One region of the Paenibacillus marchantiae genome, then DNA from elsewhere that is predicted to be linked to it. Evidence: a T-box and tRNA genes for the amino acid it is inferred to sense, from the RefSeq annotation. Region 1 holds a T-box; the other holds one or more tRNA genes.
The links. A T-box is a leader RNA that pairs with one kind of tRNA and senses whether it is charged. The one in region 1 lies ahead of PTQ21_RS30385 (valine--tRNA ligase), so its partner is inferred to be a tRNA-Val.
Positions count from the first base shown of each region.

Region 2: it has a tRNA-Val gene. The T-box ahead of PTQ21_RS30385 (valine--tRNA ligase) is inferred to sense a tRNA for this amino acid. The anticodon was not compared.

Region 1 covers NZ_CP118270.1:6,749,951-6,757,980, forward strand. Annotated here, with positions in the region: gene PTQ21_RS30370 (SPOR domain-containing protein) at 1-444, opposite strand, end outside; gene murC (UDP-N-acetylmuramate--L-alanine ligase) at 580-1,899, opposite strand; gene PTQ21_RS30380 (bifunctional folylpolyglutamate synthase/dihydrofolate synthase) at 1,956-3,332, opposite strand; gene PTQ21_RS30385 (valine--tRNA ligase) at 3,410-6,076, opposite strand; T-box leader at 6,135-6,414, opposite strand; gene PTQ21_RS30390 (LysM peptidoglycan-binding domain-containing protein) at 6,573-8,030, opposite strand, start outside.
Region 2 covers NZ_CP118270.1:5,962,081-5,970,110, reverse strand. Annotated here, with positions in the region: gene PTQ21_RS26900 (hypothetical protein) at 1-204, shown strand, start outside; gene PTQ21_RS26895 (DUF3892 domain-containing protein) at 265-501, opposite strand; gene PTQ21_RS26890 (GNAT family N-acetyltransferase) at 612-1,055, opposite strand; gene PTQ21_RS26885 (hypothetical protein) at 1,292-1,546, opposite strand; tRNA gene PTQ21_RS26880 (tRNA-Val) at 1,691-1,763, shown strand; gene PTQ21_RS26875 (hypothetical protein) at 2,406-2,780, shown strand; gene PTQ21_RS26870 (winged helix-turn-helix transcriptional regulator) at 2,923-3,258, opposite strand; gene PTQ21_RS26865 (NADH-dependent flavin oxidoreductase) at 3,386-4,582, shown strand; gene PTQ21_RS26860 (organic hydroperoxide resistance protein) at 4,804-5,223, shown strand; gene PTQ21_RS26855 (YdhK family protein) at 5,466-6,026, shown strand; gene PTQ21_RS26850 (SDR family NAD(P)-dependent oxidoreductase) at 6,192-6,872, opposite strand; gene PTQ21_RS26845 (TetR/AcrR family transcriptional regulator) at 7,064-7,651, shown strand.

The DNA.
Region 1 (8,030 bases):
TACCATGCCGAAGAGGGCACCGGTTACAAGTGCACCCGTTACTGAACCAATCATTTTCCAGCCCCTTGGGGGACGATTTCGCTTATAAGAGTAGTTTTCACTATCTGCAAGCCAATCATGACCTCCATAATTCTCGTCCGATCTGTTCTCGTCCTCATCTCCCGGATACGCAGTAAGATGATTATAATTATATCCAGGCTCATCGATTTTCGAATCCTTGTCCGTTCTTTGGTAAGGTTCAGGTACAGTGGAGCCTGTCAGTATCGTCTCTCCCCAGTCACCGGGAATATCCTCTGGTGTCCATGAAGGCGTTGAATTCAACCGCATTGGTGTTGGCGTTGGACTGTGCGGAATTTCTTCACTCAAAGCTGCAAATGTGCTGGATGTGGGTATCCCCTTGTTTTCAGGCTTGTCCGACTCGTTATCCCCAAAGCGAAACGTCATTCTAGCATTGCTCACCCCGTACCCTCTCCTTTGTCCCATTTATAACAGCTATATGCGGAGAGAATTAGAAACATTCCATTTCATGCAAAAAAACCGCCTGCTTCGAAATGAAGTCAGACGGTTTTATGATTGTAATTATTTCAACCCTTTGGCAAGTGTATCGCCAACTTTCCAGATATCACCTGCACCCATCGTGAGCACAAGATCGCCTGGCTGAAGACGGTTCTGCAGATCTGCAACAACTTCTTCCTTTGTCGGAAGATAACGCGCAGAAGCATTACTGTTTTGAACAATGAGTTCAACCAGCCTAGCCGAGTGAACACCTTCAATCTGTTTTTCGCCCGCAGGGGAATAGATATCGGTAATGAGAACCTCATCTGCTTCTGCAAAGGCACGACTGAACGCATCAAGCAGGAAGAACGTACGTGTGTAACGCTGTGGCTGGAATACCGCAATGATACGTTTCCCTGTTGCTTTGGCCGCACTGATTGTAGCCTCAATCTCGGTCGGGTGATGAGCATAATCATCAATAATCAGCATATCACGCGCCTCACCCAGCACCTGGAATCTGCGTTTCGCTCCATGGAACTGGATAATGGCGGCTGTAATTTTCTCAAATGGAATACCTGCTTCCAGACAGGTAATAACCGTAGCCATCGCATTATAAACGTTATGTTTACCTGGAACTGACAACTCCACCTTACCCAACACATTGCCCTGATGGCTCATCGTAAAGGAAATTCGGCGGTCGCCAAGCACGATATCTGTTGCTGTATAATCAGCAGCATAATCAATGCCGTATGTGGTCACCCGTGATTTCAGCTCCGGTAAAATGGCTTGAACATTCTCGTCGTCAGCACATACAATGGCCGTGCCTTCTGGACGAATCTGACTCAGGAACTGCACATAAGCCTTTTTGAGTTCTTCAAAATCACTGTTGTAGTTCTCAAGGTGATCCGCTTCAATATTAGTCACAATACCGAGCCAAGGATGATACTGCAAAAATGAACCGTCGCTCTCGTCCGCCTCTGCAACAACCCAGTCGCCTTGGCCTGCCTTGGCGTTGGTCCCCACGTTCATGATTTCCCCGCCAATGATGTATGTCGGGTCTGTATCACATTTATCCATAACGAGTGCAATCATGGATGACGTAGTTGTTTTGCCATGAGCCCCGGCTACAGCCACACCTTTGCGCTCGTTCAGCAAACGCGCGAGCATCTGGGCGCGATGCAGAATCGGGATGTTCAGCTTTTCAGCTGCTACCCGTTCCACATTATCAGCTGGAGCTGCCGTGGAGTAGACAACCAGGTCTGCCCCGTTTACATGCTCTGCCGTATGTCCGATATATATTTTCGCTCCCTTGGCTGCCAGCTTCTCGGTCAACTCCTGTGAAGCGACATCCGATCCGGTAACGGTGTATCCCATCTCAAGCATAACTCTCGCGATGGCACTCATGCCATATCCGCCAATCCCTATAAAATGAACGTGTTCCGATGTATTTAACAAAACTTTCACCAACCTTTTTCAGAATCGGTTTGATGCAAAAGGGCTGCCCGCACATCTGCAATCAGGTACAATGTGCCGGACACCACCCCCAGATCTTCCGCTTCCGTCCGTGACTTCAATAGATCAAGTGCCTTTGCCCATTCGGGCTCGACGATGATTTCCAGCTCCGGTTTCGCAATGGCGGGACGTACCCGTTCGACGATCTGCAGCAATTCGGCTGCATCCATTTTGCGTCGGAAATCTGGCTCGGTCAGGATCAGCGTATCCACTAGTGGCAGTATATGCTGCAAATACGCTTCGTGATGCTTATTCGCCAGCATGCCCATCATCAAAATTAACTTGTTGTGAGGATATACGTCGATAATGCTCTTGGCCAGCGATTCGGCCCCCTCCGGATTATGCGCTCCATCCAGAACAATGCGGGGCTGATCAACCACTTTCTCGAACCGTCCTGCCCAGAAGGCATGTTCCAGTCCAAGCGCAATATCTTCATCATCCAGCATAAATGCCATGTATTGGCGAAGCAACTCTAGTACCATAAGTGCGCCCGCTGCATTGTCGCATTGATGTACGCCCTGCATGCGAATACGAGCGTCCAGATCACGGAACGGTCCTGTAAAATGAAAAGATTGTCCGTTCTCATCACTGTCCAGTCTATGATAGGAGAAACGATCTCCCGCCAGATACACAGTTGAACGCAGCCGCTCTGCCGTCTCCTGGATCACCTTCACAGCCTCTGGCTGCGTGGCACAGGTAACAACGGGTACCCCCGCCTTAATAATACCCGCCTTCTCTCCAGCAATCGCCTCAATCGTATCTCCCAGTACATCCGTATGGTCCATACCGATATTGGTAATGACCGATACCACGGGTGTAACAATATTCGTTACGTCCATCCTTCCCCCGAGCCCTGTCTCCCATACTACAATGTCAGGGTAGCACTCTTCCGCATAATACAGAAGGGCGATTGCTGTAGATACCTCAAACATCGTAGGTGATCCAAGGGGAGTTGAAGCCATCTCTTGAACCAATGGATACAGGCGGTTTGAGATTTTGAGCAAAGTTTCTTCCGGGATATCCTCACCGTTGTACTGAAAACGGTTTGTGAATTTGGTGATATAAGGGGACGTAAACGTTCCAACATCATATCCCGCCTGAAGAAGCACTGACGTCAAAAAAGCGCAAGTCGAACCTTTGCCGTTCGTTCCCGCGACATGAATAAATTTGAGACGCTGGTGAGGATTACCCAGCAATGACATCAATCCCTCGATTCGTTCCAATCCAGGTCGGATGCCAAAAGGAATAAGGCCATTGATCCAGTTCACGGCCTCGTCATAGGTAAGTAAAGGAGATGCTATTTCTGTCCCGTTAAGTTCCGTCATATGATTCACCTTTGGTTTGAGTTTGGTTGAAAAAAGCGGCCGGATGGCGCAGAAGCACTCCATCCGACCCGAATATATTAACCTTTCAGTTCCTTGATTCGTGCAATCACCTTATCCCGTTTATCGGAATAATCAGCTTGCTTGGCGCGCTCTTCCTCAATAACCTTGGCAGGAGCCTTGGCAACAAAGCCTTCGTTCGCCAGCTTTTTCTCCACACGGAGTACTTCGCCCTCAAGGTTCTGCAACTCTTTCTCCAGACGAGCCACTTCCTGATCAATATCAATAAGACCCGCCAGCGGCAAGTACAGCTCAGCCCCAGTAATGACTGCAGTCATTGCTTTATCCGGTGAACTCAGATCCAAGCCGCTGTCGAACTCGGACGTATTACAGAAACGTTTGATGTAATGGCTGTTGCGTTCAATGATGCTGGATGTCTCTGCGTTGTTCGCTTTCACCATCAATTCAATTTTCTTGCTCATTGGTACGTTTACTTCTGCACGGATGTTTCGTACTGCACGAATGGTATCCATAAGCAGGTTCATCTCGGCAACCGCTTCTGGGTTCTCCAGTGCAGGGTCATACACAGGCCAGGAAGCCAACGTAATCGTTTCGCCTTCATGCGGCAGATGCTGCCAGATCTCTTCCGAAATGTACGGCATGAACGGATGAATCAGGCGCATAGTCTGATCCAGCACATAAGCAAGAACCGATTGTGTTTTCTTCTTGGCAACCGGATCTTCCCCATAGAAGGACAACTTCGCAAATTCAATATACCAGTCACACAGGTCATCCCAAATAAAGTTATACAGCAAACGGCCTGTTTCTCCAAATTCATATGCTTCGATTAGACGCGTAATATCACGAGAAGTTTCGTTCAGGCGGTGCAAAATCCAGTAATCCGCTGTTCCAAGGTCTCCACTAATATCACGATCTTCATAGGTGAACCCTTCCAGATTCATCAAAGCGAAGCGCGATGCATTCCAGATTTTATTGGCAAAGTTACGAGCCTGTTCAACCCGCTCCCAGCGGAAACGGAGATCCTGACCCGGAGTACTACTTGTAGAGATCATGTAACGCATTGCATCCGCACCATATTTCTCAATCACATCCAACGGATCAACACCATTGCCTAGCGATTTGGACATCTTGCGTCCGTCTGCATCACGAACAAGACCGTGCATCAGCACATCCTTGAACGGAACCTCTTCCGTGAACTCCAGAGCGGTAAAGATCATACGCGCCACCCAGAAATAAATAATGTCATACCCTGTTACGAGTACACTTGTCGGGTAATAACGTTTCAGATCTTCCGTGTCTTCCGGCCAGCCTAAAGTAGAGAACGGCCATAATGCGGAGCTGAACCATGTATCCAGAACATCTTCATCCTGTCTCAGCTTGCGTCCAGCGTATTCTGGCAATGTTGTCGGATCTTCAGCAGATACAATAACTTCTCCAGTCTCCTCGTCGTACCAGGCAGGAATACGATGACCCCACCACAATTGACGAGAGATACACCAGTCACGAACATTCTCGATCCAGTTCAGATACGTTTTCTCAAAACGATCCGGAACAAAATGAACCCCTTCACCGCTTTGTTGCTTCTCAATCGCTTTCTCCGCGAGCGGCTTCATCTCAACAAACCACTGTGTGGACAAATACGGCTCAACAACAGCTCCTGTACGTTCGCTGTGTCCAACCTGATGCGTATGATCCTCGATGTTGATCAATACGCCCTGTTCTTGCAGGTCTGCAACAATCTGCTTACGGCAGTCACTGCGATCCAGTCCCTGATATTTGCCTGCTTCGGCATTCATCGTACCCGTCTCATCCATCACCGTAATCTGTGGCAGATCATGACGAAGGCCCACTTCGAAGTCATTCGGATCATGAGCAGGCGTTATTTTCACGGCGCCGCTTCCGAAATCTTTATCTACGTACTCATCTGCAATAACCGGAATTTCCCGTCCGATAATAGGCAGAACAAGCACCTTGCCAATCATGTCTGCGTAACGCTCATCCTTAGGATGAACTGCAACTGCCGTATCTCCCAACATCGTTTCCGGGCGAGTAGTCGCTACTGTGACATACCCACTTCCGTCTTTGAGCGGATAACGCAGATGGTACAAGTGACCCTGAACTTCTTTATATTCAACCTCGATGTCGGACAGTGCAGTCCGATTCACCGGGTCCCAGTTAATAATTCGTTTGCCTCGATAAATGAGGCCTTTTTCATACAGTTGAACAAACACTTTACGCACAGCCTGGGATAGACCTTCATCCAGTGTAAAACGTTCACGCGAGTAATCGAGCGACAAGCCCATCTTGCCCCATTGCTGACGAATGGTCGTTGCGTATTGCTCTTTCCAGTCCCATACCTTCTCCAAGAACTTTTCGCGTCCCAGATCATAACGAGTCTGACCTTCTTCACGCAATTTCTGCTCTACTTTGGTTTGGGTAGCAATACCTGCATGGTCAGAACCCGGCAGCCACAGTGCATCATAGCCCTGCATCCGCTTGGTACGAATCAGAATGTCCTGCAGTGTGAAATCGAGCGCATGCCCGATATGGAGCATTCCGGTTACGTTCGGGGGTGGGATTACAATCGTATAAGGTTCAGCATCTTTACGCTGGCCTGCTTTGAAATATCCATTTTCCATCCAAGTGGAATACCATTTTTGTTCCGCAGCTTTCGGATCATATGTGGTTGGCATTTCTGTTGCAGCTGAATTTTTTTGTTCAGACATGTGTCATTCCTCCGTTACTTATTCATCATCGCCAAAAAACAAAAAAACCTTTCATCCATCAAAGGACGAAAGGTTAGCTTTCGCGGTACCACCTTTGTTTCACGCAGATAGAAAGGTAGACTACCCCTTCTGAACTTACGTGACACTTCAAGCAGATAACGGCTGCGACCGGCCCATCCTACCTTAGGAATGAATGATACTAAAGTTACTCATCCCTTGTATTCAAACAGGCAACTCCCGGGCGACTTCGATCAGTTGGTTCCTACGGAATTTCCCAGCGCTACAATCCCGCTCTCTGAAAGGTCATACTGTCTACTACTCCCGATCCACGTTGTTCTTCAAAAAACCTAAACACATCATACCCTGCCCGTGCCCGATAGTCAACCTGACAACAGCGGAAAAAGCGCGCTGCAATGCAGGTTGAGGGCTGACAAAGCAAAAACCCGCCATCCTCAAGGGATCACGGGTCGAAATGGTCATTAAACCAGCCTACAGGTTAAGGGATATATAGAATCTGTCCTTCTTCCACAACCTGTTCGGACAAACGATTATACAACTGGAGCTCTCGGGTACTTAACTGATATCGGTCTGCAATGGTATCGAGCGTCTCTTCACGCTGTACAATGCATAACTTCACCTTACGGAACGGGGTCTGATCGACAATGGTGCCGAGAAACAGGTTCTTCCACTCTACATCATCAGGCGGGTATGCTTCTTGCTGCTGGACTCCAGCAAGTGCCTCTTGCTCCCGTTCAGCCTCCGCCTCCCGTGTCACCCTGCCAGAGGATAACAAGGAGGAGATGCCTACGCCCTCTTCCTGTTTGGGTGCGGATTCTCTCTTGCTGCCAAAAGCAACCTTAAGCTCCGGCTTGTCTTCCGTCTCAGCCACAGGTTCAGGGATAAAAGATTCTTTTTCAGCAGGCTCATTCGTCTCCACCGCTTCAAGAGGAGGTGTGTTTTCCTCCGAAATTTCCGGTTCAGATGCTGCGAAGACATCCTGCCAGTTCTCTGACTGCGAACCTGCCGGAACATTTGCAACCGTCTGATCCTCCTGCTTTGGTTCAGATCGGGCAGATTCAAAATGCCATACGTCCGGCGCTGCCTGTTCATCCGAAGGCTGCAGATCCAGTTTGGAATCGGTCTGCTCCGAATTCCTTAGGTTCGTATGTAAGGTCTCGACGGAAGGCTCGGACCAGACAGACGACTCTTCAGCCAGAGGAAGCAAAGGCTCAGATTCAGGGTAAGAAGCCAACCTGTCGGCTGTCTCCGCTAAAAAAGACGAAACGGGAGAAGGCGTATCGGACAACACATCCGCTTGCGCTTCATCCTCCTTGTCCCTCAAGGACGAGGACTCTTCGTTTTCAGCTATTTTGCTTTGCTCCGCATTCCCATCCCCTTGCTGCCAGGATTGAAACGGTTCGGAAGCAGCTTGAAATAGATGTTCCTGCTGTAACTCCTCTTCGCTCCGTTGAAGCAGATACTCCTGAGCAAACACATTGGGATAGCTGCCTATCTGCTCTGTTTCAGCAGAACGGTCGCCCTGCTTAGGGTCGGGCGAATGTACAACGGTAAACTCATCTGCTGACCAGACCTGCGGTTCCTCCACCGGAAAGCCCTCGATACCGCGAAGCGACAATACGCCAGTAATGTTCAGACTTCGGTTGGATAACAAATCGACATCAAAATTTTCGATCTCAATGGAAATATCCTCAAGCGATCTTACCCGGTTCAGGGGTACCGTGATCTCCACCGGAATAAAATGTTTGAGTTCCTCCGAGATCTCGTTCTCTCCCCGATACGCACCTGTTAGCAAAAGATGGCCTCGCAATGTTGCATGATCATCCTGACCTATCACCTGAATGCGGGGATATAACTCAATTTCCTCCAGTTCCTCAATTGCAGGAACTCCCTCTGACAAATGAACGCGCTCATAAATATCGAACCGTAAACCATA
Region 2 (8,030 bases), 790 kb from region 1:
GATGAGCTGGAGAATAAGACGGGCAGAACCAAGGCGTTCATTCATGAGTCACTGCTGGAGCTTGAGCGCAGGCAGCATATTGTGTGGGAGAACAAGTCTACGCTGGAAGGCATACTAATTCTGCAAGCATGGGAGCAGGAATCACAGCCCATTCGCAAAAGCCAGCCTGCTGGCAATGCCGTGAAATATTTTACCGAATATTAAAACGTAAAAAACGCCAACCCGGAATGCCGGATTGGCGCCATGTTAATCAGCATACATCTATTAGAAGATAGGAAGTTGATCAAGGTTATTGGTTGGGTCGCCGTCTGCGTCACCGCGAATGTACATTTCGCCGTCTTTGCCTTTAAAGACGTTCACACCTGCAATTGATCCTGCTTTTACTTCTGCCAGTGCTTGTTGGTAATCCAGCACACGTCCGGATGAAGTTTGAAACGCTGTCAGATCGCCGTCACCATTTTTTTGTACTGCTGTGAAGCTTTCGCGTGTCGTTTGATCCATGATGTCACACTCTCCTTATCTGACCAAATAGGAATCTGGTTACCTCTTTAGCCTGTCCGGATCAAAAAAAAGTATGCACTACATAGCTTCATATCGCACGCAGAGGTTATTTACAGGCTCTTTTGCATACGAACGTGCAGAATGTCTGCATCATAAAAAGGCTCTTCCGAGATCACTTCATATCCGAGCTTCTCATAGAACTTCTGCGCCTGGCATTGTGCGTCCAAAACAGAGTAGGCCAATCCCAATTCGCGTGCTCGTTCTTCCATGGCTAACAGAAGCACACGTCCGTAACCGAACGAACGATGAGATTTGAGTACAGCGATACGCTGCATTTTGGCGGTATCCTTGGTGTAATAGATCAGACGCCCTGTGGCTACAGCCTGTCCATCTTTACTCAACAATACGTGATGCACATCAGGACTGATGATATCATATTGATCGATCTCAATGTCAGCAGGCACCTGCTGCTCGATGACAAAAACATGATTGCGAATATCCAATGCTTCCTGGAGTTGTTCTTCAGTCGTTACATAACTAATCTCAGCTGCCAATTCCATACCTTCTTTCTGCTCTACGCTATCAGACTGAATTATACAAAAAAATGCTTTTCCTGTATAGTTAAGACTGGAACATACTGGGAGAGGAGGGGCGCACCATGGGTATGGCAGGAGTGATGGCAATCACCCTTTTGATGGCGGCAGGAATGATTGCTTTGTTGTATTATGTGACTAAGAAGGCGTACTCCAAAAAGTGGGACGAAGACGAGTGAAATGCAATTTGATGTTCCTCAGGGTAAGACTTCAACATTGCCTTGTGGGGAGTAAACGTCATGCACAACAGACTTGGAATACACATCCAGCCAAACGGGCAGATCATCATTCACCTCATGGGGCTCTTTTAACTGTTGGAATTGTACTGTATGTTCATCCCGTTCCAAACTACAACCGACAGAAACGTATATTAATGCAACAAGCGCAATCAAACAGGCTAAGTTTTTGGCTATGATAAATAAACGCAGCTTACGTTCTTTCATGTTCCTCATATGGAAGTCACCTCGTCATCAAAATGGTAATCATTCCTTTATTGTGCACCAATTCAAATAAAATATTACCAATATAACGATTGACAATGAACACGGTTACTTGGTATGATACTGTTACTCGATTGGAAAACAATCAGATATCATGATCTGTTAGCTCAGCTGGGAGAGCACTATCTTGACAGGGTAGGGGTCAGTGGTTCGAGCCCACTACAGATCATACGCGAGAAGCCTTGCAGAGCAAGGCTTCTTTTCCTTATAGAAGAAACTACACTATAATTTTGTGTTCATTAAAGAGAAATGGTTAATTTTTGGTCAAGATCATGTTATTTTGCTAAGTATCTCGTTAATTAAATTGCTTTCTACAAGTTCTGTTATTGATTATCGTTAAAAAAATGCCAACGTCACATTAACTGTGAGTTGGTATTTTCTACGTTAACCGAAAAGAACAGTGTTTAACTTTTCAGCTGTTTCTTTTGCATGCGTATGTCGCATTCCGTGAAATTTAATTATTGGAATGTTCCAACAGCAACCAAAAGTTTTAATCACTTGGCAGAAATAATTATAAATCGACTATTTGCCGTCAAAAGCCTCCATAATGAGAAAATAACTGCTTATGATGCAGCGATCCAGCACCGGTAGAATTAAAATGAACAATTGCAGAACTACCGGCGTTCTGATTATATATAAAAAGTTTTCTCACTGTGTAACATTCCCTGATTGTAAGTGTTCATTTATATATAGGGAAATTAAAATTACAAACAAAGTTTTTCTCAAGTAAAGATCAGGGTGCATTTTCAAGCAGACCAAAAATAACTTGAATAAAACAACACTAATCATTCAACTTTAGGAGGATATTCTTATGAGAACGAAATCACTAAAATTAATTACAGTTGGTGTGATTTTTGCTTTAGGGATTGGAATAGGTGTCTATGGATGGGGAGCTGCATCTGCTAATACTAGTCCCTCTGAAGATCAAATGGAAATCAATGATAAAGGTGAAACATATGGTTCATTTGTTTATCATGATGGAAAAGAAATAGATTTAGTTAAGGCTATAGGTGTAAACGGAACGGAAGGTTACATCAAGACTTCAGATATGAATCAAGATTTGCCACAAACTCCCGAAGAAGCAATTCAGAGTATGAATGAACCAAAAGTCGATAAGTATATAAACTTGTACGATAGCAACGAGAATATTATCGGAAAATTTCTACTTGAGAGTTCAGAAGATTAAAACTAAACTACACTACTCCTCCAAAAGATGCTCTCCATAATGATTGAGAGCACTTTAAAATTTCAACAAGTAAATTCAGTTCACGTACTGCTCCACTTGTAGTATTCTACTGAAAATATACATATAGCTTGCAGCAGTTTGACTAATTCTTCTGCAAATCAGCAAGATTCTGTCTACCCCAATCGCAGAGAATCTCCAGCACAGGCATCAGCGTTAATCCTTCACGAGACAAAGAGTATTCTACTTTTGGCGGTAATTGTGGGTACTCTGTACGGATAATTAATTGGTCGGCTTCTAGTTCCTTCAGTTGAGAGCTTAGCATTTTATGCGTAATTCCATCCAAAGCTCTTTTCAGTTCTCCATATCGCAATGTTTCTTTTTTCCATAACCAAAATAAGATATGCATTTTCCATTTTCCACCGATCAACGACATGGCATGTGAAAATGGTTTAACGTTTACTTCCTCAGCAATTTCCATATTCCACTCTCCTTTTAGTTAGTATCTACCTTTTAAGTGCATACTATACTCTTTTTTCACCCTACTATACAATAACTCATGAAACAGAGACAAGGGTGGACACGCCTAATAAAAGGAGAGAATATATATGGAAAATAGTAATCGTAATTTCTTGCAGCCTTATACATTTGCGAATGGTTTTACGTTGAAAAATAGAGTGGTCATGGCGCCAATGACAACAATGTCCAGTTTCTTCGATGGTTCCATCACCAATGATGAAGTCGATTATTATGCCGAACGGGCTGGAGGCCCTGGAATGATCATTACAGGTGTTGCGTACGTAACCGATGGGGGAAAAGGCTTCGAAGGTGAGCTCTCCATCGCAAGTGATTCTACAATCAAAGGACTGTCCAAAATTGCAAGAGCCATTCAGAAAGACGGAACGAAAGCCATTGTGCAAATCTTTCATGCAGGGCGCAAAACGAACTCCAAAACGCTAAGAGGTGTACAACCCACCAGTGCGAGTGCAATCGCTGCCGCTCATCCAATCGGCTCGGAGAAGCCGCGTGAATTGACTCCTGAGGAAATCGAAAACATTATTAAGGACTTCGGCAGAGCAACCTTACGGGCTATTCAAGCTGGTTTTGACGGGGTAGAGCTTCACGGGGCCAACACATATCTGTTGCAGCAATTTTTCTCCGTCAATTCCAATCAACGGTCCGATCAGTGGGGTGGCAGTTTTGAAAATCGTATGCGATTTCAGCTGGCGGTCATTCAGGAGGTTGCATCAGTTATTGATGCCCATGCGGATAAACCCTTTATCCTCGGTTACCGGATTTCACCGGAAGAAATTCATATGCCGGGCATCCAGCTCGAAGACTCCTTGGCTTTTGCCCAGGCGCTGACAGACACTCGGGTTGATTACATTCATCTGTCGATGGGAAGTTACAAACGAACATCTTTAAACCACCCCGATGACAAAGAGCCAATCTTAACTAAATTCGTCCGGGTTTTGGATCACAAAAAACCTCTGATCGGCATCGGATCGATTGAGCGGCCGGAAGACGCAGAAGAAGTTATCAACGCCGGGGCAACTTTGGCTGCACTCGGACGGGAATTGATTCGCGAGCCAAAATGGGTACAGAAGGTGAAAGCAGGTGACCTTGGCAGCATTCGTTACCAAATATCCCCGTCGGATATGGATGAGTTGCGCATTCCATTGGCGATGCAGACTTATCTGGAAGGTTCGTTTCGGGAGGTCATGCACTTTACTACCGACAGTCAGGAAGGGACTGACTACCAGAATTCACTTGCACCGATGGAGGGCTTTGAGAAGAAAATGTAAAAGCTAAACTATATTAGGTAGATTCAACTTTTGGATCAGTGATAGATATTTATCAATTACGGAGCAACCATTTCCTGCTATTACAAGAGGGAATGGTTGTTTTTAATTTTATAATAATGATTTACAAACACAATTAAATTGTGTACAATCTAATTGTTAGCAAAACAAAAGAGACATCATCTTTACAAAATAAAATCTAAATTACAGAGGAGCCAATACTCATGAAAACATTATATGAAACCACAGTTATCAATACAGGTGGACGTCAAGGGATCGTGCAATCGCCAGATAACGTATTTATGCTCGATGTAGCTGCCCCACCTGAACTGGGAGGTAAAGTGACGACAGCTACGAATCCAGAGCAATTGTTTGCAGCAGGCTACAGTGCTTGCTTTAATTCAGCGCTGGAGTTTCAGTTGAAGAAACACAAAGTTGAAATTGAGAGAAGCACAGTATCGGCTACGGTTATGCTTGTGACAGACCCTACGGATAATGGTGTGAAACTGGAAGTGGAACTTGAAGTTAAAATTGAGGGTCTGGATGAGGAGACAGCACAGAAATTTGTCAAACTTGCGCATGACTACTGCCCATATTCCAAAGGAATCAAAGGGAACGTCAATGTTACCGTGGGACTAGCCTAATTATTGAGCCGAGTCGATCGAACGGTTTCGTTTTGGACTTCATTGTTAAAGTCTGAAGCATGTATTTAAAATAATTTCTAAAAACTGAAGGCCTCCGAGAAATCGGAGGTTTTTTTGATATGCTCTTAATTCTGCAGCGATAACCAACCAAATAATAGATAAAGAAATCAATTACGGTTGAAATATACCCATATGGGGTATATTATAGGTGTAGAAATCGAAAGTTTAAAGGAGTGCAACTCATGAAAAAGTATGCAATAATATTGCTGACTACGGTGATCACGGGCAGTCTGATGTTAAGTGGATGTGGCAAGAATGCTGAGCAGGATAATAGCAGTAGTGACAGTCATGCAGCGAGCACAGGAGAGATGCACCACTCGGATTCGGGAGAATTACCGGAAGGACTTCAGGAAAAGAAAAATCCTACATATCCAGTGAGCAGCCATGTCGTGTTGAGTACGGACCATATGGCCGGAATGAAGGGTGCAGAAGCAACAATTGTGGGAGCCTATGAGACAACAGCTTATACAGTCTCGTATACACCAACTACAGGGGGAGACACTGTAAAAAATCATAAATGGGTCATTCAAGAGGAAATTCAGGACCATACGGATCAACCGTATGCAGCAGGAGCAGAGGTTGTGCTGAACGCTGACCACTTGCCAGGAATGAAAGGTGCTAAGGCAACGATTGACTCCGCTGAGCAAACGACGGTATATATGGTTGATTATACCCCGACCACAGGCGGAGATCCGGTGAAGAATCATAAATGGGTCACGGAAGAAGAATTGTCTGCTAAATGAGAGAGCTTGAAGTAAGTGCCTGAAGTAATAGTTGTTAAGCCTCACATCCATGCGTATAACTTGTGTTAGTCATTATGTGATTACCAAAACCACCCTCCTCACTTTTTAAGTGAAAAGGGTGGTTTTATATATAACAACGCAAAACTATCTTTTGAAAATCTCCAGTTACCAGACAATCGTTTCTGGAGTAACACCAACCGGGAATGTTTCCTCAGCTTTATCTTTCTCCTCATACATATCATACCAAGCGTCAGCAATGTATTTAGGATCTGTTGGTGTATCCGGCTTGATGAATACACCCAAGGAGAGGTGACCCACATAAATGCCTTTCGGAGCGAGGTCCGTATGCAGATTGTTGGCATAGTTTCGTAATCCGCCCAAAGCAATCCCCACGTTACCCATCATCGGAATTGGATATATAGCGGAAAGCCCAGTGGTGAACAGAATCGCTCCAGTCTGACGTTCCAGCATAGCTGGTAATACCTGTTGCACACTATGAATTGCACCAAGTACCAGACCCTGGAACTGATCCAATGCATTATCCGCAGTAACATTCATGGCAGGTGTCGGAGGGAACTGTCCAACAGTAGGACTGAATTCGAGCACATCAATAAAACCGTACTTCTCTTTGATTTGGTCAAAAGCTTGTGTCAATTGTTCCGGGTTATATAGATCGGCTGCGAAGCCGGATGCTTCAATACCTTCTGATTTTAACTGGGCTGCCAGGTTATCGAGTTTGTCTTGGTGTCGTGATACCAGAGCTACTTGAAATCCGTTTTGTCCAAATTTCTGTCCTATAGCCATCCCGAGTCCGGGGCCTGCGCCAACAATGACGATGGTTTTCATATCATGTTTCTCCTTTTCATTCTTAGATTGTAAATAGTAGACAACTAAAGTAATGTAAACAACGCTTGTTGTTAAGCATGCTATACTAATCCAATCAGGCTTACAATCAGCAAAAATGCAGAATCGTTGCGTAGACAACAGTTCCTATATTTTTGTTGCGAACATTATGCAAAAGGCGAGGAGACGTTCGAATGACGATCAAAAATAACCAGGATCCTCGTGTCATTCGGACACGTCAGCTCCTGCAGGATGCGTTCCTATCCCTATTGCAGCATCAGGACTTTGATTCTCTGACCGTGGGGGATATTACCGAAAAAGCTACGGTGAATCGAGCCACATTTTATGCACACTTCACCGATAAATTTGCCATTCTGGATTCGACCGTTACGTATTCATTCATGGAGAAATTGAATGATCGAATGGATCAGGGTGATACATTTAATGAAGAAGTTTTGAGAAAAATATTAACAGCCCTGTGTGAATTTCATGCTGAAGTCAGTACTCGCTGCGAACGAAGTTACAGGTCACTGGGAACCGTACTGGAACTTCAAATTAGAGAAAAAATCCAGATTATTATTTTGCAACTGTTGAATCGTCAGAAAACCTCCACACCGGGGCAGAACTCTCGTAAAGAGACAGCAGCAGTTCTGTTAAGCTGGGGGATGTATGGCACGGCTTATCAATGGAACCTGCAGGGTCGGAACGTGCCTATGGAACAATGGATTAATGACACGCTTCCTCTACTGTTGTATGGAAATAGCATCTTTTTTGAGAATTAATAAATTTCTGCTCATTATGGGTTATAATGGAACCATAAGATTAAAGCTGCTGGAAAGGGGAATGTATATGATGGACTTTAGCAAGCCGCCCCATGCCTCAGAGTCACATACACACAAACAGCGCCATGAAGAAAATGAACAACAGCTTTTAGCCGGAGGGAAGAGCATTTGGTGGGAAATTAGCAACTGGCTAATTCTCGCTGGGATTCTTGCGGTAATCTTCGTATTGTTTAAGTTCGTTTTCTAGAAAAAGAGAAACATTAAAACTTTGGATAAGGGCCATATTAAATGGGCTCTTTTTTTCTTTACGCTCTTACATATAAATCATCAAGCGAATAACAAATGACAAAAATAAATATTTGTCATTTGTTATTCGCTG